One region of the Paracoccus pantotrophus genome, then DNA from elsewhere that is predicted to be linked to it. Evidence: riboswitches for the same ligand, from Rfam matches in the RefSeq annotation. Region 1 holds a riboswitch; each other region holds the start of a gene.
The links. A riboswitch is a leader RNA that binds a small molecule or an ion and turns the genes downstream of it on or off. The one in region 1 is predicted to bind cobalamin.
Positions count from the first base shown of each region.

Region 2: it holds a riboswitch for cobalamin, as region 1 does, so the genes downstream of both, ESD82_RS11600 (DUF1636 family protein) here and nrdH (glutaredoxin-like protein NrdH) in region 1, are expected to answer to the same signal.
Region 3: it holds a riboswitch for cobalamin, as region 1 does, so the genes downstream of both, ESD82_RS09750 (ABC transporter substrate-binding protein) here and nrdH (glutaredoxin-like protein NrdH) in region 1, are expected to answer to the same signal.
Region 4: it holds a riboswitch for cobalamin, as region 1 does, so the genes downstream of both, ESD82_RS11630 (CbtB domain-containing protein) here and nrdH (glutaredoxin-like protein NrdH) in region 1, are expected to answer to the same signal.

Region 1 is NZ_CP044423.1:569,055-576,279, reverse strand. It holds gene ESD82_RS02745 (YeiH family protein) at 1-31, shown strand, start outside; gene ESD82_RS02740 (DUF6635 family protein) at 99-929, shown strand; gene ESD82_RS02735 (alpha-hydroxy acid oxidase) at 919-2,007, opposite strand; gene ESD82_RS02730 (Fe2+-dependent dioxygenase) at 2,004-2,687, opposite strand; gene ESD82_RS02725 (TonB-dependent receptor) at 2,837-5,092, opposite strand; cobalamin riboswitch at 5,466-5,656, shown strand; gene nrdH (glutaredoxin-like protein NrdH) at 5,749-5,970, shown strand; gene nrdI (class Ib ribonucleoside-diphosphate reductase assembly flavoprotein NrdI) at 5,979-6,395, shown strand; gene nrdE (class 1b ribonucleoside-diphosphate reductase subunit alpha) at 6,377-7,225, shown strand, end outside.
Region 2 is NZ_CP044426.1:235,767-242,991, forward strand. It holds gene ESD82_RS11585 (precorrin-3B synthase) at 1-1,069, opposite strand, end outside; gene cobN (cobaltochelatase subunit CobN) at 1,066-4,218, opposite strand; gene cobW (cobalamin biosynthesis protein CobW) at 4,222-5,256, opposite strand; gene ESD82_RS11600 (DUF1636 family protein) at 5,260-5,613, opposite strand; cobalamin riboswitch at 5,690-5,890, opposite strand; gene cobO (cob(I)yrinic acid a,c-diamide adenosyltransferase) at 5,928-6,539, shown strand; gene ESD82_RS11610 (hypothetical protein) at 6,601-7,225, shown strand, end outside.
Region 3 is NZ_CP044425.1:383,908-391,132, forward strand. It holds gene ESD82_RS09720 (ABC transporter ATP-binding protein) at 1-294, shown strand, start outside; gene ESD82_RS09725 (FtsX-like permease family protein) at 291-1,604, shown strand; gene ESD82_RS21785 (hypothetical protein) at 1,698-1,910, opposite strand; gene ESD82_RS21790 (hypothetical protein) at 1,915-2,142, shown strand; gene xrtE (exosortase E/protease, VPEID-CTERM system) at 2,139-3,827, shown strand; partial or broken gene ESD82_RS09735 (isocitrate lyase) at 3,941-4,623, opposite strand; gene ESD82_RS22600 (hypothetical protein) at 4,772-5,002, opposite strand; partial or broken gene ESD82_RS22605 (hypothetical protein) at 5,025-5,156, opposite strand; gene ESD82_RS22610 (short-chain fatty acyl-CoA regulator family protein) at 5,550-5,744, shown strand; cobalamin riboswitch at 5,739-5,941, shown strand; gene ESD82_RS09750 (ABC transporter substrate-binding protein) at 6,036-7,046, shown strand; gene ESD82_RS09755 (FecCD family ABC transporter permease) at 7,043-7,225, shown strand, end outside.
Region 4 is NZ_CP044426.1:244,209-251,433, reverse strand. It holds gene rlmH (23S rRNA (pseudouridine(1915)-N(3))-methyltransferase RlmH) at 1-187, opposite strand, end outside; gene rsfS (ribosome silencing factor) at 191-589, opposite strand; gene ESD82_RS11660 (hypothetical protein) at 722-955, opposite strand; gene leuC (3-isopropylmalate dehydratase large subunit) at 1,252-2,688, shown strand; gene ESD82_RS11645 (hypothetical protein) at 2,706-3,287, opposite strand; gene leuD (3-isopropylmalate dehydratase small subunit) at 3,377-3,982, shown strand; gene ESD82_RS11635 (endonuclease/exonuclease/phosphatase family protein) at 3,973-5,025, shown strand; cobalamin riboswitch at 5,193-5,396, shown strand; gene ESD82_RS11630 (CbtB domain-containing protein) at 5,434-5,610, shown strand; gene ESD82_RS11625 (CbtA family protein) at 5,610-6,308, shown strand; gene ESD82_RS11620 (hypothetical protein) at 6,378-6,911, shown strand; gene bluB (5,6-dimethylbenzimidazole synthase) at 6,911-7,225, shown strand, end outside.

The DNA of each region.
Region 1 (7,225 bases):
CCTGGGGCTGGGGCTGGTGGCGCTGCTGTGACCCCGCGGCATTGAGCCGCCCCGCCGCCATGCCTAGATTGGGCGCGATCCGCCAAAGGACCGCGCCCATGGCCCTAAAGCCCGCCGACCCCCGTCCGATGACCCGGCGCGAGACCGAGGTCCGCCGCTTCGTCCGCGCCCGCTATGGCCCGCGCGGCACGCTGGCGCTGCATCGCCACGCCCTTGGCCTCGACCTGCTGCGCGCGCCGGTGAACGTCATGCTGTCGCCGCTGTTCCTGCTGGTGCGGCTGGCCGCGCCGCTTCTGCGCCGCATCGGGCTACGGCGCGCGGGCGACTGGCTGTCGCGCCGGCAGATCTTCCTGAAATCCGACGTGGCGCAGCGGATCGAGGCGGACCTGGCCCGTTTCATCGAGGATCTGGCCGAAAAGGGGCTGGCGCCCGGGGCCGCGCCGCAAAGCGTCGCCCGCGCCGCCTCGGACTATGCCGAGACCCGCAATGCGATATCCGAGATCACCACCTCGGTCCTGGTGCTGGCCTCGGGGCTCTTGCTGTTCCACCGCGCCACGCCGAGCGTGATCTCGCTGGCCGGGCCGGTCGCACATCTGCGAGCGCAGGTGCAGGCGATCGAGGATTTTGCGCTGGGAAGCTGGGCCGGCCGCATGTGGTACGGCGCCTTCCCGCGCGAGCTGTCCAGCGTGGACCTGGTGCTGACCGGGGCGGTGCTGGCCATGCTCGCCTCGGTCCTGACGACCTTTGCCGGGCTCGTCGCCGATCCGGTCCAGCTTTGGACCGGCATCCACAAGCGCCGGGTGCTGCGGCTGCTGCGCCGGCTGGAGAAGGCCGAGGACGCGCCGGGGCTGGCGCGCGAACATGTTCTGGCCCGGCTGGGCGACCTGTCCGACGCGGCGCTGAGCCTGTGGCGCAGCTTCAGGGGCTAGGCCAAAGCACGGTTTCGTCGATCCCGGCCAGGTCGCGCCGCCCGGTCAGCGCCATCGCGACCTCAAGCTCGGCGCGCAGGATGGTCAGCATATGCGCGACCCCCGCCGCACCGCCCACCGCCAGCGCATGCAGCTGCGGCCGCCCGACCAGCACCGCCGCCGCGCCCATCGCCAGGGCCTTCAGCGCATCGGTGCCGCGCCGGATGCCGCCGTCGCACAGCACCGGGATGCGCCCGGCGACCTGGCGGGCCACCACCGGCAGCGCCTCGGCCGTCGCCGGCAGCGTGTCGAGCGCCCGCCCGCCGTGGTTCGAGACGATCACGCCGTCCACCCCGGCCGCGACCGCACGCCCGGCATCATGCGCCGACATAATGCCTTTCAGCAGCAGCGGCAGCCGGGTCTGCGCTTTCAGCCAGACGATGTCCTCCCAGCGCGGCGCCTGATCCAGCAGGCCCAGGAAGGTCGCCGCCCGCCCCGGCTCGCTGCGGATCTGCGGCGGGCGCATGCCGTCCAGGTTGACCGCCCGCAGCCCCTCGGGCAGGGCGAAGCCGGCGCGGGCTTCGGTGTTGCGGATGCCGTTCACCGGCGCATCCACGGTCACGACCAGCGCGCGACAACCCGCCGCCTCGGCCCGGCGGACCAGCGCCAGCGTGTCGGCCCGGTCGGGCTGCATGTAGAGCTGGAACCACAAGGGCCCCTGCGCGCGGGCCGCGATCTCCTCCAGCGGCAGGCCGGACTGGGTCGAGACCACCATCAGGCTGCCGGTCGCCGCGGCGCCAAGGGCGGTCGCATGTTCCCCCTCGGCATGGGCGAGCCCGTGAAAGGCCACCGGCGCCAGCAGGAAGGGATGCGGCAGGTCCAGGCCGAAAAGCCGCAGACCGGTATGCGCCCCCCGCATGTCGCAAAGCAGGCGCGATTGCAGCCTGATCCCCCGCCAGGCGGCAAGGTTGGCCTGTGCCGTCAGCCCGTCCGCGCCGGCGCCATCGACATAGGCCCGCGCCGGGACGGGCAGGATGGCGGCGGCCAGGCGCTGGTAATCCTCCAGCGCCACCACGTCGGGGGGAATGGCCTGGGTCAAATCTCGGACCAGTGGCGGATCATGTTGTGATAATGCGCGGTGATGCCCGTGACCGCCGGATCGTCGTCAGGCAGCATCGCGCGGATGCGCATGATCGACTGGTCGAGGTCATAGAGCATGTGCCGCCTCCAGTCGTCCTTGACCATCGACTGCGCCCAGAAGAACGAGGCCCAGCGCGAGCCGCGCGTCACCGGCGTCACCGAATGCAGCGAGGTCGCGGGATAGACCACGGCATGACCCGCCGGCAGCTTGACGCGATGCTCGCCATAGGTGTCGTGCACGACCAGCTCGCCGCCGTCGTAATCTGCGGGCGGGGTCAGGAAGACGGTGGTCGAGACATCGGTGCGGATGCGCTGGCCGCTGCCGGGCACGACCCGGATCGAGCCGTCGACATGGGCGCCGAAGGTCATGCCCTCGTCATAGCGGTTGAACATCGGCGGCAACACGTGCAGGGGCAGCGCGGCCGAGGAATAGACCGGGCTGCGCCCCAGCGCCCGCATGACGATGCCGCTGAGTTCGCGTGCCACCGGGCTGTCCACCGGCACCTGGAGGTTCAGCTTGACCTTGGCCGCCTGATCGCCGGCGGTGCTGCGGCCGTCGACCCAGTCGGTACCCTCCAGCACCTGCCGGATATAGGCGACCTCCTCGGGCGTCAGCAGATCCGGAATGGTGACGAGCATGGGATTCTCCTGCGGTGGAATGCGGCGGGCGCAGGATAGGGCCGGGGCCGCAGAAAGTTAAGCGTTTTTGTCGGATTTTGGGAATGCCCGCAGCGCGAGCGAGAGGGAACGGCCCGAAAGCCGTCCCCGAAGCGGTGGCGACGCGATCCTCAGAACGCGTGCTTCAGCGTCAGCACGAAATTCCGCCCCGGCTCGATATTGGCGAATTGCCCGCTATGCGAGTCGGTATAGATCTGGCGGTCGAAGACGTTGTTGATGTTGAGCTGCAACGCCGTGGCCTCGTTCAGCCGATAGGCCGCCATCAGGTCGGTGCGCCAGCTTGACGGCAGGCCGGCATCGGCATCGCCGTTCTGCGAATAGCTGGCCATGCGCTTGCCGGTATAGGTCACGCCGCCGCCCAGCGTCAGTTCCGGGCTGTAGTCATAGGTCGTCCACAGCGAGAAACTGTTGCGCGGGATCTTCACGACCTGCTTGCCGGTGGCGGGGTTCGGATAGGGATCGCCGCCGCCGCGCGGCGTACTCCAGCCGCCGTCCTTCAGCTTGACGTCCTGATAGACATAGCCGCCCCAGATGCCCCAGCGCTCGGTGAGCTGGCCGGCAAAGCCCAGCTCGATGCCCTTGGCGGTGGTATTGCCGATATTTTCGGTCTCGCCCAGGGCGTTGGTGACGCGGGCATTGTCCTTTTCGGTCCTGAACAGCGCCGCGCTCAGCTCAAGCTGATCGTTCAGCACCAGCCATTTCGTGCCGATCTCGTAATTCACGCTGCGCTCGGGATCGAGGCTGTCCAGATCGTCCGAGGCATTGCTGCCGCCGGTGCCCGCGCCTTCGCCCGCCGGGTTCGAGGAGGTGCTGGCCGAGGCATAGATCGAGCCATTGGGCACCGGCTTGTAAACCACGCCCAGCATCCCGTTCAGGAAATCGGAATCGTTGTCGTTGCTCGCGCGTGGATCATCCTCGGTCGCATGGGTGACGCTGTCGACGCTGTAATCGTCCCAGCGTAGCCCCACCGTCGCCTCCCATTGCGGGGTGAAGGTGATGGTGTCCAGCGCGTAGACGCCGCGCGACTTGGTGGTGCTGTAGCCGGTCTCGCCGCCGCGCTCGATGCTGCCGCCCCAGAACGCGCCGGGATTCGGATTCTCATAGGGCGAGGTCGGCATCGGGTCGGGATTGTTCACCGCCAGCCGGCGGGTGGCGGCGCGGGAATTGGCGATGTCCACCCCGACCGCGAAGCGATGCTCGACGCCCCAGGCCCGTGCCTCGCCCGAAAGCTGGGCGTTGAACGACACGGTCTCGTTCACCCGGTCCGAAGCCTTGGAACTGCGCGACACCAGCCCGTCGCTGCCCGAGGTCGGCGAGGTCACGACATAGGTGTTGGTGTCGCGCGCCTTGCGCAGGGCCGTGGTCAGCCGCAGGCTGTCCGAGAAGGCATGTTCGAACTTCACATAGCCCGAGGCGGATTCGAGATCGCGGAAATCGCGCGCGTGCAGGCCGTAGAAGGTATCGGGCTCGACATCGGCCGGCAGGAACGGGTCGACGCTGGTGCCCGAACCACGCCGCCATGCCGCCGGCGTGCTCGCATTGGACATCGGCACGCCGTAATCGGGCGTATCCTCGTCCTTGTAGTAATACAGCCCGGCGGTGATCTTGCTGTCGTCGGTCAGGCGATAGCTGATGCTGGGCGCCACGCCGAAGCGCCGGGACTCGACGCCGTCGCGCCCGCCCAGATCGTCGGCGTGCTGCCCCATCAGGTTCAGGCGCAGGCCGATCGCGCCGAATTCACGGTTCGAATCCAGCGTGCCGCGGACATAGTTGCCGGTGCCATAGGACAGCGCCACCTCGTCAAAGGCGCCCGGCTGCGGGGTCTTGCTGTTCAGGCTGATGGTGCCGCCGGTCGAACCGGCGCCGGAATAGACGCCGCCCGGACCCTTGCTGATCTCGATCGATTCCAGGTTGAAGGCCTCGTATTGCGTGCGCGAGGCGTTGCGCATGCCGTCGACCAGCATGTCCTGGCTGGCCTCGAAGCCGCGGATATAGGGGCGCACGCCCTGCGGCACGCCGCCCTCGCCCGCGCCCAGGGTGACGCCCGGCGTTGTGCGCAGCACGTCCGCGACCGAGGTCTGGCCGCGCTCCTCGATCTGGCGCGCGGTGACGACGGTCACGGTCTTGGGCGTGTCGAGCAGCGGCGCGGTGGCCTTGTCCGAGGCGCTCTCGGTGACCTTGTAGCTGGTCTCGGCCTCGTTGCCCTGCTGGCGGCGGATGACCACCGTGTCCAGGGTTACGGTATCCTGCGCCTGGGCGGGGCCGGCCACGCCGGCCGAGATGGCCAGCACGGGCAGCAAGCCCAGGGTCGGCAGCAATTGCGCGGCTGACCCCGAGGCAGGCGGTTTGGGATGGGTTTTGTTCATGGGTTGATCCCGGCACGAAAGATGAGTCGCAACCGCCTCAAGGCGGAAACGACAGGAAGGTGCTGGCTCATCAATGGCTTGCGCGTTCGCGCAGCGGAAAGCGGGGTGAAACCGCGGTCCGGCTGCGCTTGATCAACGCAAGAGGACAAATTGTCATACCTTGTCAAACGACGCAGCGTCATTTCCCGGCTCCGCAACCTCGCCTGTTGCCATAATCCAACAGTCTGCCGGGTGCTGCGCCCGCGCCATGGCCCGTCATCGCCGCCGCCGGCAGCATATCCAGCCCCTGCCCGCGATCCCGGCGACCCACCAGATGTTCTAAGAACAGTGCCATCGCCCACTAAATCTGGATTGACCCGGCCTGTGACCCGTGGCTAACTGCGGGGGTCATGGTTGCCCTGGGGCCGACTCGGGGATGAAAAGGGAAGCCGGTGAAAAGCCGGCACTGCCCCCGCAGCTGTAAGCGGCGAGCGACGCTGGAATGCCACTGGAGCCCAGGCTCCGGGAAGGCCGGCCGAGCCGAGACCCGCAAGTCAGAAGACCTGCCATGGCGCGAAAGAACGAAACCGTGCGGCGGGCGCGGGGCTGGAACAGGGTCCGGTGGCATGTCCATCGGCCCGGCCCTCTCTTGCCGACAGAACAGAAGGAGCCGGGCCATGCCCATCACCGTTTACTCCAAGCCCGCCTGCGTGCAATGCACCGCCACCACGCGGGCGCTCGACGCGCGCGGCCTGGCTTATCGGCTGGTCGACCTGACCGAGGACGAGGCGGCGATGGAGCTGGTCGCCTCGCTGGGCTATCGTCAGGCCCCGGTGGTCGTCGCCGGCGATGCGCATTGGGCGGGCTTCCGGCCCGACATGATCGGCCGGCTGTCCTGACCGGCGCCATGGGCGGGCTGGTCTATTATTCCTCGGCCTCGGGGAACACCGCGCGCTTCGTCGCGCGGCTGGGGCTGGCGGCCGGGCGCATTCCGGTCTCGCCGCGCGACGCGCTGCCGCAGCCCGCGGCGCCCTATGTGCTGATCTGCCCGACCTATGCCGATGGCGAGGGACGCGGCGCGGTGCCGAAACAGGTGATCCGTTTTCTGAACGATCCCGCCCGCCGCGGCCTGCTGCGCGGCGTGATCGGCAGCGGCAACCGCAATTTCGGCACCGCCTTCGCCCTGTCGGCCAGGGTGATCGCCGCAAAATGCAACGTGCCCGTGCTTTACCGCTTCGAGCTGGCGGGCGACGACAATGATCTTTCCCGCGTCCGGGCGGGGCTTGAGAAATTCTGGGGGACGGAATGCTTGACGATGGCGTAAAGGCCGAGCTGGACTATCACGCGCTGAACGCGATGCTGAACCTTTACGACGGCGAGGGCCGCATCCGCTTCGACGCGGATCGCAAGGCCGCGCGGCAGTATTTCCTGCAGCATGTCAACCAGAACACCGTCTTCTTCCACTCGCTGGACGAGAAGCTGGGCTATCTGGTGGACGAGGGCTATTACGAGGCCGAAGTCCTGGAGCAGTATCCGCGCGAGTTCCTGCACCGGATCTGGGACGCGGCCTATGCGCGGAAGTTCCGCTTTCCGACCTTCCTGGGCGCCTTCAAGTATTATACCAGCTACACGCTGAAGACCCGCGACGGGCGGCGCTATCTGGAACGCTACGAGGACCGGGTGGTCATGGTCGCGCTGGCCTTAGCGCGCGGCGACGAGGATCTCGCCATGCGCTTCATGGAGGAAATCCTGTCGGGCCGCTTCCAGCCGGCGACGCCGACCTTCCTGAACGCCGGCAAGAAGTCGCGGGGCGAGCTGATCTCGTGCTTCCTCTTGCGGCTGGAGGACAACATGGAGAGCATCGGCCGCGGCATCAATTCGGCGCTGCAGCTTTCCAAGCGCGGCGGCGGCGTCGCCCTGATGCTGACCAACCTGCGCGAGGCCGGCGCGCCGATCAAGGGGATCGAGAACCAGTCCTCGGGCGTCATCCCGGTAATGAAACTGCTGGAGGACAGCTTTTCCTATGCCAACCAGCTGGGCGCGCGGCAGGGCGCCGGCGCGGTCTACCTGAACGCGCATCACCCCGACATCCTGCGCTTCCTCGACACCAAGCGCGAGAATGCCGACGAGAAGATCCGCATCAAGACGCTGTCG
Region 2 (7,225 bases), on a different replicon from region 1:
CGACCAGCGTGATCGCGGCCGGCCCCCGATGCGCGCAGCCCTTGGCGCAGCCGCTGACATGCAGGCTTTGGCCGGGTTCGAGCCGCGGGGCGAGGCTGCGGGCCAGGGCGCGGACATCGGCCAGCGCCTGCGGGCAGCCGGGCGCGCCGGTGCAGGCATGGATGCGCAGCAGCGGATCGTCGGGGTCGAGGATGGCGCCCCGGATCCGCGGGCGGGTGGCGCCCTCGATCAGGAGCGCGCGCCAGGGGGTCAGCCGCAGCGGGCCGATGGCGGCGGCGGCGGCCAGCTGCCGGGGCGTGACCTGGCCGAAGGCGAAGCCCAGCAGCCAGCCGTTCGGTGCCGGGCCGGGGCCGGGCGGATGGGCGCCGGCGGTTCCGGTGGCGCTGTCGCAGGGGTATTTGGAAAACGGAAAGGATGCCAGCGGGGTCGCGCCATGGGGCAGGGCGGGGCTGCGGCGCAGGTGGCCGCGCATCCGTCCGCGGCCGTCCTGAACGCCGCCTTGCATGAACCAATGCGCCAGGGCGATGGCGCGGGTGGCGGCCTGGGCGGTGTTATCGGCCTTGAGCGCCCAATCGCCGCCGTCCGGCACGATCAGCCATCCCGGACCCTGCGGGCGCAGCCTGATGTCCGCGGGCGTGTCGGTCAGCACCGGCGGGTCGGCATCGACGGCAAAGCCGAACTTGCCGGGCACCTGCGGCGCATCGGGCGCGGTCATCGCCTGGGCGATGGCCTCGGCCAGTTGCCAGGCCGGGCCGCCCACCGGGGCGAAGGGCGACAGGATCACGTTGCGCCGCGCTTCGGATTCCGGGTCGTCGTCGATCAGGCCGATGCCGGCCAGGGCGGCGACGGTCGCGGCATGGCCGGAAGGGTCCAGTCCGCGCAATTGCAGGTTGGCGCGGCTGGTCAGGTCCATCAGCCCGTTGCCGTGCCGCGCCGATAGTGCCGCGATCAGCCGTGCCTGGCCCGGTTCCAGCCGACCGTTCCGTGCCCGGATGCGCAGGACCAGCCCGTCGCCCGATTGCATCGGCCGCAGGGCGCCGGGGCACCAGCCCTTGACCGTGAAGCTCATGGCGCCAGCTCCGCCAGCACCGAGTTGCGGCGGCTGACCCAGAGGCCCGATTCGAGCAGCCGCGCAAACAGCGCGCGCATGGCGGCGAGCGCGGCGGGGTTTTCGCGTTCCATGAAGGCCACGACCTCGGGCCGGCCCAGCGTCGCGTCGTGATAGAGGTCGAAGAGATGGCTGGGCACCACGCCGGCCAGATTGGCGAAGGCGGCCATGTGATCGAGCGTCGCCGCGATCTCGGCCGCGCCGCGAAAGCCGTGCCGCATCATGCCGTCGGCCCAGGCCGGGTTGGCGGCGCGGGCGCGGGTGACGCGGGCGATTTCCTCGGTCAGGGTCCGGGCGCGGGGCTGGCCGGGGCGGGTGGCGTCGAGGTGGTAGAGCGCGGGCGCCGGTGCGCCGATCCGGGCCATGGCGGCGGCGAAGCCCGCCTCATGCGCGGCATAGTCGCCGGCCAGAAGCAGGTCGGATTCCGGCAGATCCTGCGCGTGGACGAAGGCATCGGCCTGGGCCAGGCGGTCGCGGATCGCCTGCGGCTGGTGGGTGATCCGGCCATCGGCGCCGATGGCGTGGGAGGCGGCGGCCAGCCATGCCTCGCCCGCCGCCTGCCGGGCCTGATCGGTGAAGCTTTCGGCCAGGTTGGCGAGGCCGAGGCCGTAGAGCCCCGGTTTCGGGCCGAAGACGCGGGGGGCGCGGCTGCAGTAGGGATTGTCCGCCGGGGCTTCGTCGCGGGTGGAGAGCGCCTCGGCCCCGATCTCGAAAAGCTGCGCGAGGCCGGGGAAGATGTCGCGGAACAGGCCCGAGACCCGCAGCGTCACGTCGATGCGCGGCCGGCCGAGTTCGGCCAGCGGCAGGATCTCGATGCCCGCGACCCGCCCCGAGGCGCCGTCCCAGCGCGGGCTGAGGCCGGCGAGATGCAGCGCCATGGCAAATTCCTCGCCCGCCGTGCGCATGGTGGCGCTGCCCCACAGGTCGACGACCAGCCCCTTGGGCCAGTCGCCATGGTCCTGCAGGTGGCGGCGCAGCAGCTCCTCGGCCAGCTTCACCCCTTGCGCATGGGCATTGCGCGAGGGCACGGCGCGCGGATCGACGGCGAAGAGGTTGCGCCCGGTCGGCAGCACGTCCAGCCGTCCCCGCGCCGGCGAGCCGGAGGGGCCGGGCGCCACGCGATGGCCCGAGAGCGCCCGGGCCAGCCCCTCGGTTTCGCCAGGGGCGGTGCCATAGATGTGCAGCCCGTCGCCGAACCGGCTGTCCTTGAGATCGCAGAGGAAGCGGTCGATCAGCGGGATCGCCTCGGCGGCCGCGGCATCGGGAGGCAGGCCCAGGTCGGATTCCACCCCTGCCGCGCGGGCCTCGTCGCGGATGGCCGCGATCAGCCGGTCGCGGCGGCGCGGGTCCAGCCCGTCGGCGGTGGAATATTCGTCCAGCAGCCGCTCCAGATGCGCCAGGTTCTCGGAGATGGCGGAGTCGACCAGCGGCGGCGGCATATGGCCCAGCGTCACCGCGGACAGCCGGCGCTTGGCCTGCGCGGCCTCGCCCGGATCGTTGACGATGAAGGGATAGACCACGGGCAGGTCGGCCAGCAGCGCCTCGGGCCAGCATTCATCGGACAGCGCCACGGATTTCCCCGGCAGCCATTCCAGCGTGCCATGCGCGCCCATGTGGATCAGCACCTCCGCCTGCGTCCGCAACCAGAGGTAGAAGGCAACGTAGTCGTGGCGCGGGGTGCGCGTCAGGTCGTGGTAATCGTCGGCGCGGGTCTTCACCTCGCCGCGCTCGGGCTGCAGGGCGATCAGGTCTGCGCCGTGGCGGAGGGCGGCGAAACGGAAGCCCTGGGCCGGCGGCTCGCCCCATGCCGCCTGCAGGTCGTCCTGCAGGCGTCGGGGCAGGCGGGCCAGCGCCTGCCGGTAGTCCGAAAGCGGCCAATGGATGCGCTCGGCCATCAGCCGGTGGCCGAGGTCGTCATGCGGGATGCCAAGGATCGTGCCGCATGATGCCAGCGCGTCTAACCCCACGGCATGGGCAAGCTGATGCGCCTTGCCGGGATAGGTGGAGAGCACCACCGCCCGGCGTGTCGCCTGCCGCAGCCGGTGCCAGGCCGTGACCCGCGCCACCGCAGCCTCGATGCGGTCCGTGTCCGGGGCGTGGATCACGCGGGCGAATTGCAGGTCGGGGTCGCGCTCTTGCGGTTGCTTGAAGCTGATCGCGCCCAGGAAGATGCGGCCATCGACCTCGGGCAGCACGACATGCATGGCCAGATCGGCGGCGGACAGGCCGCGCTCCTCGGCTGCCCAGAGCGCGCGGGGGGCGGTGGACAGCGCCACCTGGAAGACCGGGCAATCCGCACCGTCGAAGGGCGTGGCGCCGGCATCGTCGCGGGCGGAAAAGGCGGTCAGGTTCACCACCGCGATAAGGCCGGGCAGGTGCGGCGCCAGCCACTCGGCAAAGCCCGGCGCCTTGAGCGAGGGCGCAAAGACCCCGGTCGCCGCCAGCCCCGCCGCGCGCAGGGCGCGGATCATCGCATCCACCGGCGCAAGGTCGGCGGCGGTCAGGTAGCTGCGATAGAAGCTGACCAGCAGGCCGGGCTCGGGGCGGTCGATCACGCCGCGGTCGGGGTCGTAGAAGCCGAAATCCGGGATCGCGGCCTCGCCACGGACCGGGGCGGCGGGCAGTCCTGCCGCCTGCGCCAGTTCCGCCAGTGCCATCTGCGCCGCGACCGCGCCGCCCTGGTCGCAGAGCGCCGAAAGCCGGCGCAGCAGCGGCACCGGCAGGGTCGAGAAACGGTCCAGCGTGGGATCAGGGCGCCCGTCCGCCGGCAGGAAGGCCAGCGCGATGCCGCAGCGATGGGCGAGGTCTTGAAGGCTGGCCACGCCATAGGGCCAATAGGGCTCGCCGCCGATCAGCCGGACCAGCACGGCGCGGGCGCCCGAAAGCGTCGCCTCGACATATTGATCGACCGAGACCGGGTGCCGCAGCGCCGCGAGGTTGCACAGCCGCAGCGTGGGCAGGCCGCCGGCCGCCCGGTGCCAGCCCGCCGCGAAAGCGCCGAGGTCGCTGTCGGAATAGGACAGCACCACCAGGTCGGCGGGGCTTTGGCCGGGGTCGGTCGGGACCTCGGTTTCCTCAAGCCCACGGCTTTCGCGGAAGACGACGTGCATGGCTTACGCGGCCAGGACCGCCCGGATCGCGGCCTCGTCGATATCGTCATGCTCGGCGATGACGACAAGGCGCGAGGCGCGGGGCCCGTCGCCCCAGGGCCGGTCGTATTGGTGCCGCACCCGTTCGCCCACGGCCTGGACCAGCAGGCGCATGGGCTTGCCGGCGACGGCGACATGGCCCTTGACGCGCAGGATGTTCTGCTCGCGCGCCAGCCGCTCGATGCGGGTGGCAAGCTCGCCGGGGTCGGCGATCTCGGCCAGCTCGATCACCACCGAGTCGAAATCGTCATGTTCGTGGTCGTCGGCGCCGTCGTGATGGCTGGGGCGGGCGGCAAGGTCGTCCTCGGCCGCCGCGCCCAGCCCAAGGATCACCCGCGGGTCGATCACCCCATCGGTCAACGGCAGGATCGGCAGCTTGCGCGGCGCCTCGGCCTCGATCACCGCGCGGGCGGCGGCCAGCCCGTCCTCGCCGGCCAGGTCGGCCTTGGACAGCAGCACGATGTCGGCGCAGGCGATCTGGTCCTCGAACACCTCGGACAGGGGCGTTTCGTGGTCGAGGCTGTCGTCGGCGGCGCGCTGCGCCTCGACGGCGGCCTCGTCCGGGGCGAAGCGGCCGGCAGCGACGGCTTCGGCATCGGCCAGCGCGATCACCCCGTCCACGGTGATGCGCGAGCGGATGGCGGGCCAGTCGAAGGCTTTCAGCAAGGGCTTGGGCAGGGCAAGGCCCGAGGTCTCGATCAGGATGTGGTCGGGTTTCACCGGCATCGCCATCAGCCGCTCCAGCGTCGGGATGAAATCGTCGGCCACCGTGCAGCAGATGCAGCCGTTCGACAGCTCCATGATGTTCTCGGCCGGGCAGTTCTCGTCGGCGCAGGATTTCAGGATCTCGCCGTCGACGCCCATGGTGCCGAATTCGTTGACCAGCACCGCCAGCCGCTTGCCCTGCGGGTTCAGCATCAGGTGGCGGATCAGCGTGGTCTTGCCGGCGCCGAGAAAGCCGGTGATGACGGTCACGGGGGTCTTGGTCAGGTCGCTCATTTCTTATCCGATCGGGGGAATGCGCGCGAGGCTGCGCTTGCGGAAAATCGTGACACGCTCGCGCCAGGGCACGATGCCGTCGGGGGCCTGGGCATAGGCGGCGGCGCCTAGCAGGATCTCGGGGGCGTCCTCGGCCGACATGCGGCCATAGACATAGGTCCAGCGGCCCGGCGCCGACAGCGCGATGGCGGCGCCGCTGGCGCAGGCGGACAGGCATTCGACCGGGACGATGCGCACGCCATCCGGTGCGCCTTCGGCTGCCAGCGCGTCATGCAGCCGCGCGCCGGGCACCGGCTCGCCCTCAAGCACCGGCTGGCCGGCGCGGCAGGTGATGCAGACATGCAGCGTGACTGTCATGCGCCCTTCATCCCTCAAGGCGGCACGAGGCAGGGGACCAGCGCCCAAGCCCCAGCGGGAACACCCCGTCCGCCGGTCAATCCTTCGCGCGCTGGCAGGTCTCCCGGCTTGCGGATTCGGGCTTTGGCCCACGGCCGCCCCGCCTTCCCGGCTTTCGCCAGTGGCCATGGGGCGACCTTTCCGGTCACGGTCGCGGGGGCGGCTGCTTCCAGGCGGTTGCCTGTCGCATTCCCTCTTCGCCTGTCGTAGGACAGGAACCAGCGCCCCCTGTCTGTGCGCGCCCGGTCCCGACTTGTCAAGCGAAGGAGTGCCCGATGCAGACCGACGACAACGCCCGCCATGCCGAGAAGATGGCGAAGATCAAGGCTGCCCGCGACCGGATGATGGCCGAGAAGCAGGGCGAGAAGGGCCTGGTCATCGTCCATACCGGCAAGGGCAAGGGCAAGTCCTCGTCCGGCTTTGGCATGATCCTGCGCTGCATCGCCCATGGCATGCCCTGCGCGGTGGTGCAGTTCATCAAGGGCGCCTGGGACACGGGCGAGCGGCGGCTGCTGACCGCGCATTTCGCCGGTCTGTGCCAGTTTCACGCCATGGGCGAGGGCTTCACCTGGGAGACGCAGGACAAGGCGCGCGACATCGCCGCCGCCCGCGCCGGTTGGGAAAAGGCCAAGGAACTGATCCGCGATCCGCAGATCCGCATGGTCCTGCTGGACGAGATCAACATCGCCCTGCGCTATGACTACCTGGACCTGGACGAGGTGCTGGACTTCCTGCGCAGCGAAAAGCCGCCGATGACCCATGTCGTGCTGACCGGGCGCAATGCCAAGCCGGAACTTGTCGCGCTGGCCGATCTTGTGACCGAGATGGAGCAGGTCAAGCACCCCTTCCGCGACGGCATCAAGGCCCAGCCTGGGGTGGAGTTCTAGCCCGTTTCCTGTCATCTGCCGCTGGTGCAGAACGAGTGATTTTTCGAAAGGATGTTCGAACATGTTTGCGAGACAAGGCCTTGTGGCACTGCTGGCGATCTGCCCCGTCTCGGCGGCCTGGGCGGTGCCCGCCACCGATGAGGGGGCCCAAAGGCTGCGCGGCGTTTTCCAGACCTATTTCGGCGGCACCGAGGGCGTGGTCGCCGTCACCCCGCAGGGCGAAAGCTATGAGCTGCGCATCGATCCGGCGCCGCTTCTGGCGCAGGTTCCGGCCGATCAGGCCCAGGTCAGCGTCTCGGCCCTGACCTATCGGCTGACCGACAATGGCGACGGCAGCTGGGGCGTCAGCGAGGACCAGGTGCTGAGCTGGTCGGTGGTGGTGCCGAAGATGTTCGAGCAGAAGGGCTCGACCAGGGTCGAATCGACCGGCATCTGGGACGAATCGCTGATGAGCTTTCGCGAACAGAAGGCGGTGATGACGGATTACGTCATCGAATCGGTGCAATATGCGCCGCCGCTGCCTGCTGCCGAAACCGCGCCCGACCAGCCCTCGGCCGAGCCGCAGGTGGTTTCGCGCGATCACCAGCGCACGGCGCGAATGGAATGGTCGGTGAACGGCGCGCCCGGCAAGGCCGGCGGCGTCGATCAGGCCATGAGCTTCACCGCCGAGGGGCTGGAGCAGTCGC
Region 3 (7,225 bases), on a different replicon from region 1:
TCGCGACCGGACCAGCCGGTCGAGACCCTGTCGCGCGGCGAGATGCAGCGCGTCGCGGCCGCGCGCGCGCTGCTGCGCGACCCCGGCGTGATCGTCGCGGACGAACCGACGGCCAGCCTCGATGCCGAGAACGGCGCGGTCATCGCCGGCCTGCTGCTGGAACTGGCCGCGCAGACCGGCGCCACGCTGATCGTCGTCACCCATGACCAGCGCCTGATCTCGCGCCTGCCGCGCCGGATCGCCATGGCCGACGGCACCGTCCGGTCGGACAGCATGGCAGAGGTCCGGCCATGATCCGCTTTGCCCTGGCCGACTTGAAACGGCTCTGGGCCGGTTCCGTGGTGATCGTCCTGCTGGTCGCGCTGGCGGTGGCGCTTGGCGTCGGCGTCACCTTGCAGGAACGCGCGCTGCGCCTGGGCAGCGCCCGCGCCGCCGAGAAATTCGACGTGATCGTCGGCGCGCCGGGCAGCGAAACCCAGCTGGTGCTGTCCGCGGTCTTCCTGCAACCGGCCGCCCTGCCCCTGATGCCGGGCGAGGTGCTGGCCGAGTTGAACGACGACCCGCGCGTGGAATGGGCCGCGCCGGTGGGTTTCGGCGACTTCCATGCCGGCTACCCGATCGTCGGCACCACCACCACCCTGATCGAGGGCACCGCGGGCGGCTTTTCCCGGGGCGGGATGTTCAGGACCGAGGGCGAGGCCGTCGTCGGCTCGGCCGTGCCGCTGCAACCGGGCGAGACGATCGTGCCGACCCATGGTCAGGTCGAACAGGGCGGGCACGAACACGAAGGCGTCCGGTATCGGGTCAGCGGCCGGCTGAACCCGACCGGCACGCCCTGGGACCGGGCGATCCTGGTGCCGATCCAGGCGGTCTGGCATGTGCATGGCATGGGCCTTGCGCCCGGCCACGACGAACACGGGCAGGGGCAGGGGCACGGGCACGAGGATGAACATGCCGGACACGACCACGCCGGACACGACGCCGCGCATGAAAACGACGAGGCGCATGGCCATCGCGGCCTGGATGCCGATGCGCCCCTGGACGAGGACTGGCACCGCGGCGCGCTGCCCGGCCTGCCGGCCGTCCTGGTCAAGCCCAGGACCATCGCCGACGCCTACAGGCTGCGCCAGGATTATCGCGCGGACGGCCGGACGCTTGCGGTCTTTCCGGGCGAAGTCCTGACCAGCCTTTATGCGACGCTGGGCGATGCCCGGCAGGTGCTGGCGGTCATCGCTTCCGGGACGCAGCTTCTGGTCGCGGCGGCGCTGCTGATGGTGACGGTGATCCATGTCGGCCAGCGCCGGCGGCAGATCGGCGCATTGCGGGCCTTTGGCGCGCCGCGGTCGGCAGTGTTCGGGATCGTCTGGCTTGAATTGTCCATGCTGGTCGGGCTTGGCATCCTGCTGGGCTACGGCGGCGGCTACCTGGCCGCCAGCCTGCTGTCGCGCGCCTTCGCCATGCAGCGCGGCTTCAGCCTGCCGGTCGGCTTCACGCCCGAGGATGGCGCGACGCTGGCGATCCTGGTCGCGGCCGCGGCGCTTCTGGCGGCGCTGCCGGCCTGGCTGGCCTATCGCCAGCCGCCGGCCGCCGCCTTGCGCGGCTGACCGCCGACCGGGTTCCGCCGACAGGGCGACCCCTCGACGCCACTTCATATTTGCGATTTAGACCACTGAAAATCATCTATATATTTTCAAGCATCAAAGAGATTGGCGCCGTGGACCGCCAACCGACCGCGACATCCCGACGGCATGGTCGCCAGCAGCGAAATTGCCGCGCTCACCCGAAATCACGCGGGCAAGCAAGGGGAAAACCTGGCGATTCCGACAGGTTGCCGGTTTTCCCTGCATGATGAATTCTTGGTCATCGACGCTCTTGCTTGTTTGTCGCGTTTCCTCGGTATCTGGGTTCATTTCGATGTTCTATGCTGCGCTTTTGGTCCTGCTGACCCTGTCCGCCGCCGGCACCCACCTGGCGCTGACCGGCCCTTCGGAAAGCCATGCCGGCACCGCCCATCCGGCAAGCGCCACCGCACCCCACAGCGTCCCCGAGATCGACCTGTTCGCGGGTGCATCGGTCCTGATGATCGCGGTGATCGTCGGGCTTCTGCTTTGGGAATGGCGCCGGCGTTCGGCCAACCCGTGACCGACAGCGCCGACCCCTCGGACCCGGCGGCGGTTGGCGGCGCCGGCCCGGATCATGGGCAGGCGGAGGCGCCGGCGCCGCAAGCGCCCCTTCTTGCAAGCGGCTGGCGCAGGCTTGGCCTTTTCGCCGCCCTGCTGCTGGGCGAGCTGCTGGTCGTCGCCTTCTGCTACCAGTTCCTGGTCGAGATCGAATGCACGGATTTCCAGACGCCGCGGGCCTGCCTTGCGCTGCGCGAAGGGCTGGGACGGCTGCTTGCCCTGGCCCTGCTTGCCGGGCTGGCGATGACCGCGCGGCGCCAGCTGTTCGGCTTCCTGGGCGCGGGCGGCATCGGCGCGGGCGACCTGTCGCCCGGCACCGCAGCGGCCGCGATGCTGGCGGGGCTGGCGATCATGCTGCTGCCGGTGCTTTGGGGCGACATGACCGCCAGCCTGGCGCCGCTTGCCCTGGCCCTTGCCGCGGGCGCCGCCGTTTCGGTCGCAGCGGCGCTGGCCGGGACCGCGCCCATCGCCTGCTGGCTTTCGGTGCTGCGCCGGGGCGGCCCCTGGCTGTGGGCGGCCATGGGGATCGCGCTGCTCTCGCCGGAACTGACCGGGCTTTTCAACGGCACCTGGGGCTGGCCGCCCCTGACCGCCGCCACCTTCGAGCTGGTGCTGCGCCTGCTTGCCCTGCTGCCCGGCAGGGTCGTGGCCGCCCCGAACGAGATGGTGATCGGCTTTGACGATTTCCTCATCCGCGTGGGCGACCCATGCTCGGGCATGCAAGGCTTTGCGCTCATCACCCTGGTGATGGCCGGATTCATCGCGCTCGAGCGGCGGCGCCTGCGCCTGCCTCTGGCACTGGTGCTGCTGCCGGTCGGGCTGCTGGCCAGTTTCGGCCTCAACGTGCTGCGCATCGCGGCCCTGATCTGGATCGGGGCGCGCATATCGCCCGACCTGGCGGTCAATGCCTTTCACAGCTACGCGGGCTGGCTGCTGTTCACCCTGCTGAGCATCGGGATGATCGGCGCGGCGCATCTGGTGCCGGCGCTGTGGCGCGGCGAAAAACCTGGCCCGGCCTTTGGCGCAAGGACAGCCGCCTTCCGGCACGATCCGGTCAGCGCGATGCTGGTGCCGCTGCTGGTCCTGCTGCTCTCGGGGCTTTTCGTATCGACATTCTTCACCAATCCCGAGGCGGCCTACCCATACCGGGTGCCGGCGATGGGCGCGGGGCTGGTCCTGTTCCTTCCGGTCTGGGCCCGGCTCGACTGGCGCGTCGATCCGCTGCCGCTGCTGGCGGGCGTCGCGGTCGGTATCATGTGGATTGCCGCCGGCGTCGCTGCGGGGGCCGAGCCAGCCCCGCCGCCCTTCGCCGGGCTCGGGCTTGCGGCGGCAAGCTGGATCGTCCTGCGCCTGGTCGGCACCGTGCTGCTGGTGCCCCTGATCGAGGAGGCGGCCTTCCGGGGCTACCTGCTGGGCCACCTGCTGAAACTGCCCGGCCCGGCCGGCCAGGCAGGGGCCGTTCTGGTTTCCTCGGCCGCCTTCGCGCTGCTCCATGACAGCGGCGCGGCGGCCTTCGTCGCCGGGCTGGCCTTTGCCGCGGTCTACAAGCGCCGCGGCAGGTTGACCGACGCGGTATGGGCGCATGCGGCGGCGAACCTCGTGGTCTTCGCCGCCGCGGCGGCCAGCGGCAACTGGGCATTGATCTGAACACGGGCGCGACGACGGAAAAGCGACGCCCCAAGGGATCGGGGCGTCGCGGGCAGGCCGGGGGGTGTTGAGCGAACCCACCGAAGGCGGGCGACCCGCAGCCCGATCCCGGCCTATCCTGCGGCGAACTGGTTCATGGGATTGGCATGCCCGCCCGCCTTCAGCGCGCGTTCGCCCGCCACCATCTCCTTGAACGTGTCGCCCAGGTCCGAGCCGACCTCGTGCTGGTGCCTGACCGCCGAGATGCCGCGGCGGATCTCCTCGCGCTGCACGGTCTGCACATAGGCCAACATCTTTTCCGCGCCGAAATTGCCGCGGCTGAGTTCGTCCACCGGCTTGGCGGTCAGGTGGAAGGTCGCAGCATGGTCAGGTTGCGGAACACGCCCGCGCGGGCCGATATGTCGGCCTGGAAGCGTTGCAGCCGGGCGTCGGCCTCGCGGCCCAGGCCGGTATCGTCGAAATCGGGCTTCATCAGCGCACTCCCGTCACGATGGTCGGCCTTGCCGATCCGGCCCTCGGCCAGCCATTGCGCCCGCAGCTGCTTGCGCAGGCTCAGCGTCCAGTTGAAGCCGGGCGCGTTGTTATGGGTCAGCTTGGCATCGGGCACCGCCTTGCGGATCTCGGCCACCATGCCGGCGATCTTGTCCACGTTGGGCGTATCGGTCTCGATCCACAACAGGTCGGCGCCGCCCAAGGTCAGCGAGGCGATGCAATCCTCGATCACGCGCCGGCGCCCCGTGCCCTCGCGGATCGGGTTTGCGTCCATGATCGGCTCCACCTTCAGCCATTTGATGTATTGCCGAAAAGGTCTTTCTGCTCATGATGCTTCCTTTCCGCATGATCGGTCCGGGAATCGGCAGGCGCGGCCGGCGGCAAGGCGGGGCATCCGGGGCAAGCGGCCCGCCAAAGGGAGCAAGCGTGCGGATGATGTCCATCGGGGCCCCTCAGTCCAGCGCGTTCAGCACGGCATAGGCCGGCAGGGTGATAAAATCGGGCAAGGTCTCGGCCGTCGCCGCCTCTCGCAGGATGCGCGCGGCCGCGGCGTAATGGCCGCGATGGAGCCCGTTCGGGCCCAGCCGGTCGAGGATGCCGACGATCTCGGCTTGCATCAGATCGCCCTGCCATGCGGCGCTCTCCAGCGCGACCGCGGCGCAGCCATTGCCACAGCTGGGCACGGCTGATCTCGGCGGTGGCGGCATCCTCCATCATGTTTCGGATCGGCACCGCACCGCGGCCCGACAGCCATTGCGCCAGGTATTCGACGCAGACCTGGATGTTCAGCCGCACGCCCGCCTCGGTGATCCGGCCCTGATGCGGGTTCAGCAGCATCGCGGGCTCGATATGGCTGAAGACATGGTCCCAGCAGCCCGATGATCTCGACCCGGCGATCCTCCAGCGCCGGCGGAACGAAGGCGGCCTGCCAGATGCCCTGCCGGATCTCGCGCGTTTGCGGCAGATAGTCGGGCAGATCGCGCCCGGTCGATGCGGTCCGGAACTGGCTCTATGCCCGGCGCAATTACGTCGATAGGCTGGACCGCGCGGCCGAGAAACTGGCCGAGGCGCTGGCGCGGCACCGCAACGAGCCACATATGGCGCTGACCGGCCGGCTGGCCGCGCATGGCATCGCGGTGCGCATCCTGCCCGCCCCGGTCAGGGGCGAGCTGATGCTGTCCGAACTGCTGGGGCAGTCCAGCCGCCGGTTCCAGATCGGCGCGCTACGACGTGGAACTGCTGGGCCACCGCTTCGGTGCCAGTTTCGAGCAGACCGCGCATCGTATGTCCACGCTGCAACGCCCCGAGGCGCGCGGCGTCCCGTTCTTCTTCGTGCGGCTGGACCGGGCCGGGGGCAGCCGTGGCGCGGCAGCGGCAAGCCGGCCGGCCATGCTGCCGCTTGCCAGCGCCCGCGCCAGAAGCTAGGGAAGGCGCGTCGGTTTCCGCAAGGAATTGAAAGGGAATCCGCCGGGGCGCCCGCAGGCGTCCCGAACCGGAACTGCCCCCGCAACTGTAGGCGGCGAGCAGGATGCGAGAATGCCACTGTGGCCCCGCGCCATGGGAAGGCCGCATCCCTGCCGTGACCCGCCAGTCAGGAGACCTGCCGACGACGTTTGACCAATCCGAGCGGGTCGGCTCGGGAGGGGTTGCGACCGGCATTCGCCCGGTCTCCATCCGCTCATCCGGCCTGTTCATGATGTAGCGGAAGGAAACATCATGCCAAGGCTCACCACGGCGATGATCGCCACGTTCACCCTGGCGCCGATGGCGGCGTTCGGGGCCACCGAATACCCGCTGACGCTGACCAGCTGCGGCCACGAAGTCACTTTCGACAAGGCGCCCGAAAGCGTCGTCAGCGTCGGGCAAAGCACGACCGAGATCCTCTACATGCTGGGGCTGGCCGACAAGGTGGCGGGCACGGCGCTGTGGATCAACCCCGTCCTGCCCGAATTTGCCGAGGCGGATGCCGGGGTCGAGCGGCTGGCCGACAACGCCCCCAGCTTCGAAAGCGTGCTGGCCAAGAAGCCTGGGCTGGTGGTCACGGCCTATGAATGGATGATCGGCCCGCAGGGCGTGGTCGGCACACGCGAGATGTTCGACGACGCGCAGATCCCCAGCTGGATCATGCCCACCGAATGCGTCGGCAAGGACAATACGCAAAGCATGGACGGCGCGCGCTCGGTCCTGTTCGACACCGCGCTGCTCTACCAGGGCATCGAGGAACTGGCGGCGATCTTCGACGTGCAGGATCGCGGGGCCGCGGTGATCGCCGACCTGAAGGCGCGCGAGGCGGCGGCGGTCGAGCGGGCGCAGGCGCTGGACCTGCCCGAAACGGTGTCGGGCCTGTTCTGGTATTCCTCGGCCGAGATCGAGATCGACCCCTATGTCGCGGGTGCCAATGGCGTGCCGGGCTGGATGATGTCCAAGCTGGGGGTCAGGAACGTCGTCGCCTCGGCCGAGGAATGGCCGACCGTGGGCTGGGAAACCATCAGCAAGGCCAATCCCAGCTTCATCGTCGCCGCCGAGATGAACCGGCGCCGCTTTCCGGCCGACGACATCGCCGTCAAGCGGGATTTCCTGACCTCGGACCCGGTGACGAGCGAGATGGGGGCGGTAAAGAACGACCGCATCCTGACCATGCCGGCCAATGCGATGGACCCCTCGGTGCGCGCGATCTATGCGCTGGAATCGCTGGCTGACTCGCTGGCCGGGTTCGACCTGAAATGAGGGCGCGCGCCGCGACCCGCAGCACGGGGCGCAATCGGGGCTGGCTGTGGCTGGCCCCCGCCGTGCTGGTCGCGGCGCTGCTCTTCGGAACGGCGGTGGGCGAGACGCGCATTCCGCTGGCCACCGTCATCGAGGTGCTGGCGGTCAAGGCCGGGCTTGGCTCGGCCGCGCTCGATCCG
Region 4 (7,225 bases), on a different replicon from region 1:
CGGCCCTGGCCAGCAGCGCGGCCTCGGCCGCCATGCCGCCGCTGCGCCTGTCCTCGACCTCGGCCAGGGTCACGGGCGGCAGGCCCAAGGCGCGGCCCGCCTTGGCGTGACGGTCCAGATATTCGGCGATCAGCTTCGCCTCGGGGCCCTGCCGCAGCCGCCCGACCGCGGCAATGACCATGCGCATGGATCAGATGCGGGGCTTGCCGGCCTCGGCGGCGGCGTGTTCGGCGCGCAGCCGCTCCAGCGTGGCCGAGCGCAGGGCGTCGGCGGGCATCCACATCTTTTCCAGCTGATAGAACTCGCGGACCTCGGGGCGGAAGACATGGACGATCACGTCGTCGGTGTCGATCAGCACCCAATCGCCGGTTTCCTTGCCCTCGATGCGGGCCGAGCGGCCGGTCTGCTCCTTCAGGCGCTCGATCAGCTTTTCGGCGATCGAGGCCACCTGCCGCGCGTTCCGGCCCGAGGCGATCACCATGTGATCGGCCATGGCCGAGCGGCCGCGCAGGTCGATGGTCACGACATCTTCGGCCTTGTCGTCGTCAAGAGAGGCAAGAATGCGGTCCAGTAGCTGATCGCTCGTCAGCCCGGATTCCGCGGTGGTCGCAGCCGGCGCAGCAGCCGGCGAGACGGTATTGGACAGGGTTCATCCTCCGGTCATCACGCCGATCTCCCCCGGCGCCGGGGCCTTACCAATGTAGCACGGAATCGCGCCCGCTCAATGCAGGCGCGGCGGATTTCTGGAGGCATCGCCCGCCGGACAGGCCGAAACCGGCAGATTTCCCCAGGGATCGGCGCATCTGACCTGCCCCGGACCCCAGGCCAGGTGCCGGCTTTCGACGCCCGCCGCCGCCCGCGCCTGCTTGAGCGGTGTATCCGCCCAATGTACCGCCAGCGCGAAAACGGCCACGCAGATCAGCGGGATCGCCCGCAGGATGATGCGAATCAGCATGATCGGTCCCCTTCCGTGACTTTTGGCACCAAGATAGGGACGATTTCTCAACTTGGAATTAACAGAGCCGTGTGGCGATATTGAATATGAAGTGAAATCGCCCTATTAATCCCCCTATGCGAGGATTCGTCTATTTCGACATTCACGACCGCGCCCGCCTGCCCGGCCGGTTCTACGGCGAAAGCCTGTCCGTCACCGCCCGACTTTGACGGGAGCGGGCGCCTGCGCGCGCCCTGCCGCAGGCTGCGGCGCCCCCTCCGCCCTTTCCCAGCTAGTCTTCCAGAAAAGAGACAGCCATGACCGGCAACACCAATGCGGGCGCGCCCCGCACCCTCTATGACAAGATCTTCGACGCCCATGTGGTCGAGCGTTCCGAAGACGGCACCTGCATCCTCTATATCGACCGCCACCTGGTGCATGAGGTGACCTCGCCCCAGGCCTTCGAAGGGCTGCGCATGGCCGGGCGCAAGGTGCGCCGCCCCGACCAGACCATCGCCGTGCCGGACCACAACGTGCCGACCACCGCCGACCGCGTGGACGGGATCGAGAACCCCGAGGGTCGCATCCAGGTCGCCGAACTGGACAAGAACGCCCGCGAATTCGGGCTGAACTATTATCCGATGAACGACATCCGCCAGGGCATCGTGCATATCGTCGGGCCGGAACAGGGCTGGACCCTGCCCGGCATGACGGTGGTCTGCGGCGACAGCCATACTGCGACCCACGGCGCCTTCGGCGCGCTGGCGCATGGCATCGGCACCTCGGAAGTGGAACACGTCCTGGCCACCCAGACGCTGATCCAGAAGAAATCCAAGAACATGAAGGTGGAAATCACCGGCAAGCTCCGTCCCGGCGTCACCGCCAAGGACATCACGCTGGCGGTGATCGGCAAGACCGGCACCGCGGGCGGCACGGGCTATGTCATCGAATATTGCGGCGAGGCGATCCGCGAGTTGTCGATGGAAGGCCGCATGACCGTCTGCAACATGGCCATCGAGGGTGGCGCCCGCGCCGGCCTGATCGCCCCGGACGAAAAGACCTTCGACTATTGCAAGGGCCGCCCGCACGCCCCGAAAGGCGCCGCCTGGGAGGCCGCGGTCAGCTGGTGGAAGACGCTGTTCAGCGACGAAGGCGCGCATTGGGACAAGGTCGTCACCATACGCGGCGAGGACATCGCCCCGGTCGTGACCTGGGGCACCTCGCCCGAGGACGTGCTGCCAATCACCGGCACGGTCCCCGCCCCCGAGGATTTCGAGGGCGGCAAGGTCGAGGCCGCGCGCCGCAGCCTCGACTACATGGGCCTGAAGCCGGGCACGCCGCTGAACCAGATCAAGATCGACGCGGTCTTCATCGGTTCCTGCACCAATGGCCGGATCGAGGACCTGCGCGCCGCCGCCGGCATCCTCAAGGGCCACAGGCTGGCGCCGGGCGTGCGCGGCATGGTCGTGCCGGGCTCGGGCCTGGTCAGGATGCAGGCCGAGGAGGAGGGTCTGGACAAGATCTTCATCGACGCCGGCTTCGAATGGCGGCTGGCCGGCTGCTCGATGTGCCTGGGCATGAACCCCGACCAGCTGGCGCCCGGCGAACGCTGCGCCGCGACCTCGAACCGCAATTTCGAGGGCCGCATGGGCCGCGGCGGCCGCACCCACCTGATGTCGCCGGTCATGGCGGCGGCGGCGGGCATCAAGGGCCACCTGACCGATGTGCGCGAACTGCTGGCGGAAACCGTCTGATGCTTCGGGTGGGGCCCCTAGCGGCCCCGCCGCAGAAGCATCAGGGCGTTGATCGCGATCAGCACCAGCCCGGCGTTCTCGAACCAGAAATTGAGCCCGAGCTTCGCGAAGTCCAGGCTGAGGAGCCTGTCCACATGATGAAAGCCCACCGCGCGCACCAGCACGAAGCCGCACAGCAAAGCCAGCCCCGCCAGGGCAAGGCCGTTGCGGCGCATGCGCCCGCGCAGGGTGTTCGTCGCCCAGGCCAGCGCGATCGCCACGCCCAGCACCAGCCCGGCGATGAAGGCCAGCTGCACCAGATGGCGGTCGTCGTACCAGCCCTGCGCCCGCGCCATGCAGCGCCCGGCAGCCGTCAGCGCGGTCTGCAGGTCAAGCTGCTTGTTCAGCCCCAGGAAGGCCATCAGCCCGGCGGTCGTCAGCCACAGCCCGCGCGCAGCGCCGGCCGGACGGCGGCGCAGCACCATGACGGCCAGCACGAAGCATATCAGATACGAGAGCACCGTCAGCCAGCCGGTGATCTCGGGGTCTCCGATCTGCGGCCTCCAGTCGCGCGCGATGCAGGCGCGCAGGGCCGCAAAGCTGGAAAACCCGAAAAACATCAGCGAAGCCCTTTCCATGCCGCAAGGCGCCGGACGGGTCTCGGTTAACGGGCCACGGCGGCCCAAGTCAATTCTGCGAGGATCACGACATGGACAAGTTCACCACCCTGACCGGCATCGCGGCGCCCATGCCGCTGGTCAATATCGACACCGACATGATCATCCCGAAACAGTTCCTGAAGACGATCCACCGCTCGGGTCTGGGCAAGAACCTGTTCGACGAGATGCGCTATGACGCCGAGGGCAACGAGATCCCGGATTTCGTGCTGAACCAGCCGGCTTACCGCGAGGCACAGATCATCGTCGCCGGCGACAATTTCGGCTGCGGCTCCTCGCGCGAGCATGCGCCCTGGGCGCTGCTGGATTTCGGCATCCGCTGCGTGATCTCCACCAGCTTCGCCGACATCTTCTACAACAACTGCTTCAAGAACGGCATCCTGCCTATCGTCATGCCGCAAGAGGTGGTGGATGTGCTGATGGAGGACGCGAAAAAGGGCGCCAATGCCCGCATGACCGTGGACCTGGAAAACCTGACCGTGACCACCTCGGACGGGCAGAGCTTCCCCTTCGAACTGGACCCGTTCCGCCGCCATTGCCTGCTGAACGGGCTGGACGACATCGGCCTGACCATGGAAAAGGCCCCCGCCATCGACGCCTACGAGGCGCAGATGGCCCAGAGCCGGCCTTGGGTGTAAGGCCGCTGGCCGGGGCGGCCCTGCTTGCCATCCTGGGCCTGGCCGCCCATGCCGATCCGCTGCGGATCGCGACCTACAGCCCCGACCTGTCGCGCGACGGGCCGGGGCTTTTGTTGCGCGACCTGGGCCGCAAGGACGCTCAGATCGAGGCGGTGGTGCAGGTGCTGGCGGAAACCCGCCCCGACATCCTGCTGCTGACGCATTTCGACTGGGACCACGACGGCCGGGCGCTGGACGCCTTTGCCGCAAGGCTGGCCGAGGCCGGGCTGGACTATCCGCACCGCTTCGCCACCCGGCCGAATTCCGGCATGGCGACAGGGCTGGACCTGAACGCAGACGGGCGGCTGGGCAGCGCCGACGATGCGCAGGGCTTCGGCACCTTCTCCGGCCAGGGCGGCATGGCGATCCTGTCGCGCCACCCGATCGGGCCGGTGACGGATTACACGGCCTTCCTGTGGCGCGACCTGCCCGGCCACCTGATGCCGCCGCTGCCCGAGGAAGCGGCGGCGATCCGCCGCCTGTCCTCGACCGCGCATTGGGACGCGGTGGTCACGGTCGCCGGCCGGCCGCTGCACCTGCTCGCCATGTCCGCGACGCCGCCGGTCTTCGACGGACCCGAGGATCTGAACGGCCGGCGCAACCATGACGAGCTGGCCTTCTGGCTGCATCACCTGCCCGACGGCCCCTTCGTACTGGCCGGCAACCTGAACCTCGACCCCCTGGACAGCGAGGGCCGGCCCGAGGCGCTGGCCCGGATCATGGCGCATGTCACCGACCCCCTGCCTCGCAGCGCCGGCGGCACCGCGGCCAAAGGCGGCGTCAACGACGGCCACAAGGGCGACCCGGCGCTGGACACCGGCGACTGGCCGGACGACAAGCCGCCGGGCAACCTGCGCGTGGATTACGTCCTGCCCGCGAAAGGGCTGGCCGTGCTGGGCTCGGGCGTGTTCTGGCCGGCCGAGGGCCCGCTGGCCGAGGCCGCGCTGGCGGCTTCCGCGCACCGGCTGGTCTGGGTCGACCTGGACTGGCCGCCGGAACCCTGATTGGCACGGCCTACCCGCCACCCGGCGATTCCGCCAGCCCGATCCCCCGCCATCTTCTTCGTTCTCCAAATACCCATGCGGCAGCGCCGCCCGCCGACCCGTCGCCCGCTCTCCGACCCCGCCGCAGCTTCCCCCCGATTCCGCTTGCCGCCGCCGCGCCATCGCAGGTAACATGCGCGTGTATCGGTGCCCCTTTCCGGGGCCAAAAGGGAATGCGGTGCAGCCCTGGGCATCCAGGACCAAATCCGCAGCCGCCCCCGCGACTGTAAGCGGAGAGCGGACGCCCATCGCGCCACTGGCCATCCGGCCGGGAAGGCGGGCGTCTGCCGTGACCCGCAAGCCAGGAGACCTGCCGATGCATGGAACCGCAACGTCGTCGGGTTGGACGACATAAGGAAAGGGTCGCAGATGACCGCAAAACCCATGACCGCCGCAGGGGCCAGCCGCGCCTCGGTGCTGTTTCCCGCCATCGCCGCCTTCGCGATCGGCTTCGGGCTGATCTTCATGTCCGGGCTGGTGCAGGCCGAGACCCTGCATGACGCCGCCCATGACGTGCGTCACGCCACCGGCTTCCCCTGCCACTGATGTTCTCGCGCATTCTGACCAGCGGATTGATCGCTGGCGCTGCAACGGGGCTGATTGCCGCCCTGTTGCAGCTTTGGTTCGTGCAGCCCGTGCTGCTGCATGCCGAACTGTATGAATCCGGCCAACTGGCGCATTTCGGCGCCGAAGCCGTCAGCGCGCATCAGGATCTGGGATCCTTCGAATGGACCCGCAACCTGCTTTCGGTCCTGTTCACCATGATGGTCTATGCCGGCTACGGGCTGATGCTGGTGGCGCTGATGGCGGTTTCCGAATCGCGGGGCAACGCGGTCACGGCGCGGCAGGGGCTGCTTTGGGGCCTGGCCGGCTATCTGACCATGCAGCTCGCCCCCGCCTTCGGCCTGGCCCCGGAAGTGCCGGGCGTCGCCGCCGCCGATGTGCAGCTCCGCGCGATCTGGTGGCTGGGCACCGCCGCCACCACCGGGCTCGCGCTGTGGCTGGTCGCCTTCGGCAAGGGCTGGGCGGCCTGGGGCGCGGCCATCGTGCTGATCCTGGCGCCGCATCTGATCGGCGCGCCGCAGCCCGACAGCTATGCCGGCCCGGTCCCGCCCGAGCTTTCGGCGGAATTCGCCGGCCGGGCGCTGGGGGCGGGCGCGATGGCCTGGGCCCTGCTCGGCCTGCTGGCCGGCTGGTTCTGGCAGCGCGAAGGCCAAGGCGCACCGGTGCCGCAGGCCGCCTGATCGGCGCCGCAACCCTTCCGGCCGGGCGTGCCTGCCGCGCCCGGCTGTTCCATGAAACGGGGAAAAGACATGGATCGCTCGATCCCGATGCTGCTGATCGGTCTGGTCTTCGGCGGCGGCATGGGCTTCGTCATCGCCGCCGCCAACGGCATCACGCTGGACGGCCACGACCACGGCGCGCATGGCCATGGCGCCCAAGCCGCGGCGCATGACCACGGCGCGCCCATCGACCTGCCCGCCGGCAGCGCCACCGCCGCGGCCCGGCTGGAGCCCGACAGCACCGCGGGCTGGAACCTGTTCATCAAGGCCGAGGGCTTCTGCTTTGCCCCCGAACATGCCGGGCTGGCCGACCGCCGGGGCGAGGGCCATGCGCATCTTTACCTCAACGGCGCCAAGATCGCCCGGCTCTACGGCCCGGCCCATCACCTCGACGCGCTGGGGCCCGGAGACCGGCTGCGGGTCGAGCTGAACTCGAACGACCACCGCCCGCTGACCGTCTCCGGCTGGCCGCTTGCCGTCGAGCTGACCGTGCCCGACCGGCCGGTGGGCATCCGCGCCGGGGCCGCGGGCCTGCCCGACAGCGCGATCTGCGCGGCGCCGTGATGGAGTTCGGCGCCGAGGACAAGGCCGCCTTGCAGCGCATCCTGCGCTGGCGCCGCGACGTGCGGCATTTCCGCGACGCCCCGGTCCCCGAACCGCTGCTGGAGGAATTGCGCGCGGCGATGGAACTGTCGCCCTCGGTCGGCAATGCCCGGCCCTGGCGGGTGATCCGCGTCGAAAGCCCCGATCTGCGCGCCGCGATCCGCGCCGATTTCCTGCGCTGCAATGCCCAGGCCGCCACCCGCTACCAGGGCCGGCAGCGGCAGGCATACGATGCGCTGAAGCTGGCCGGGCTGGACCGCGCCCCGGTCTGGCTG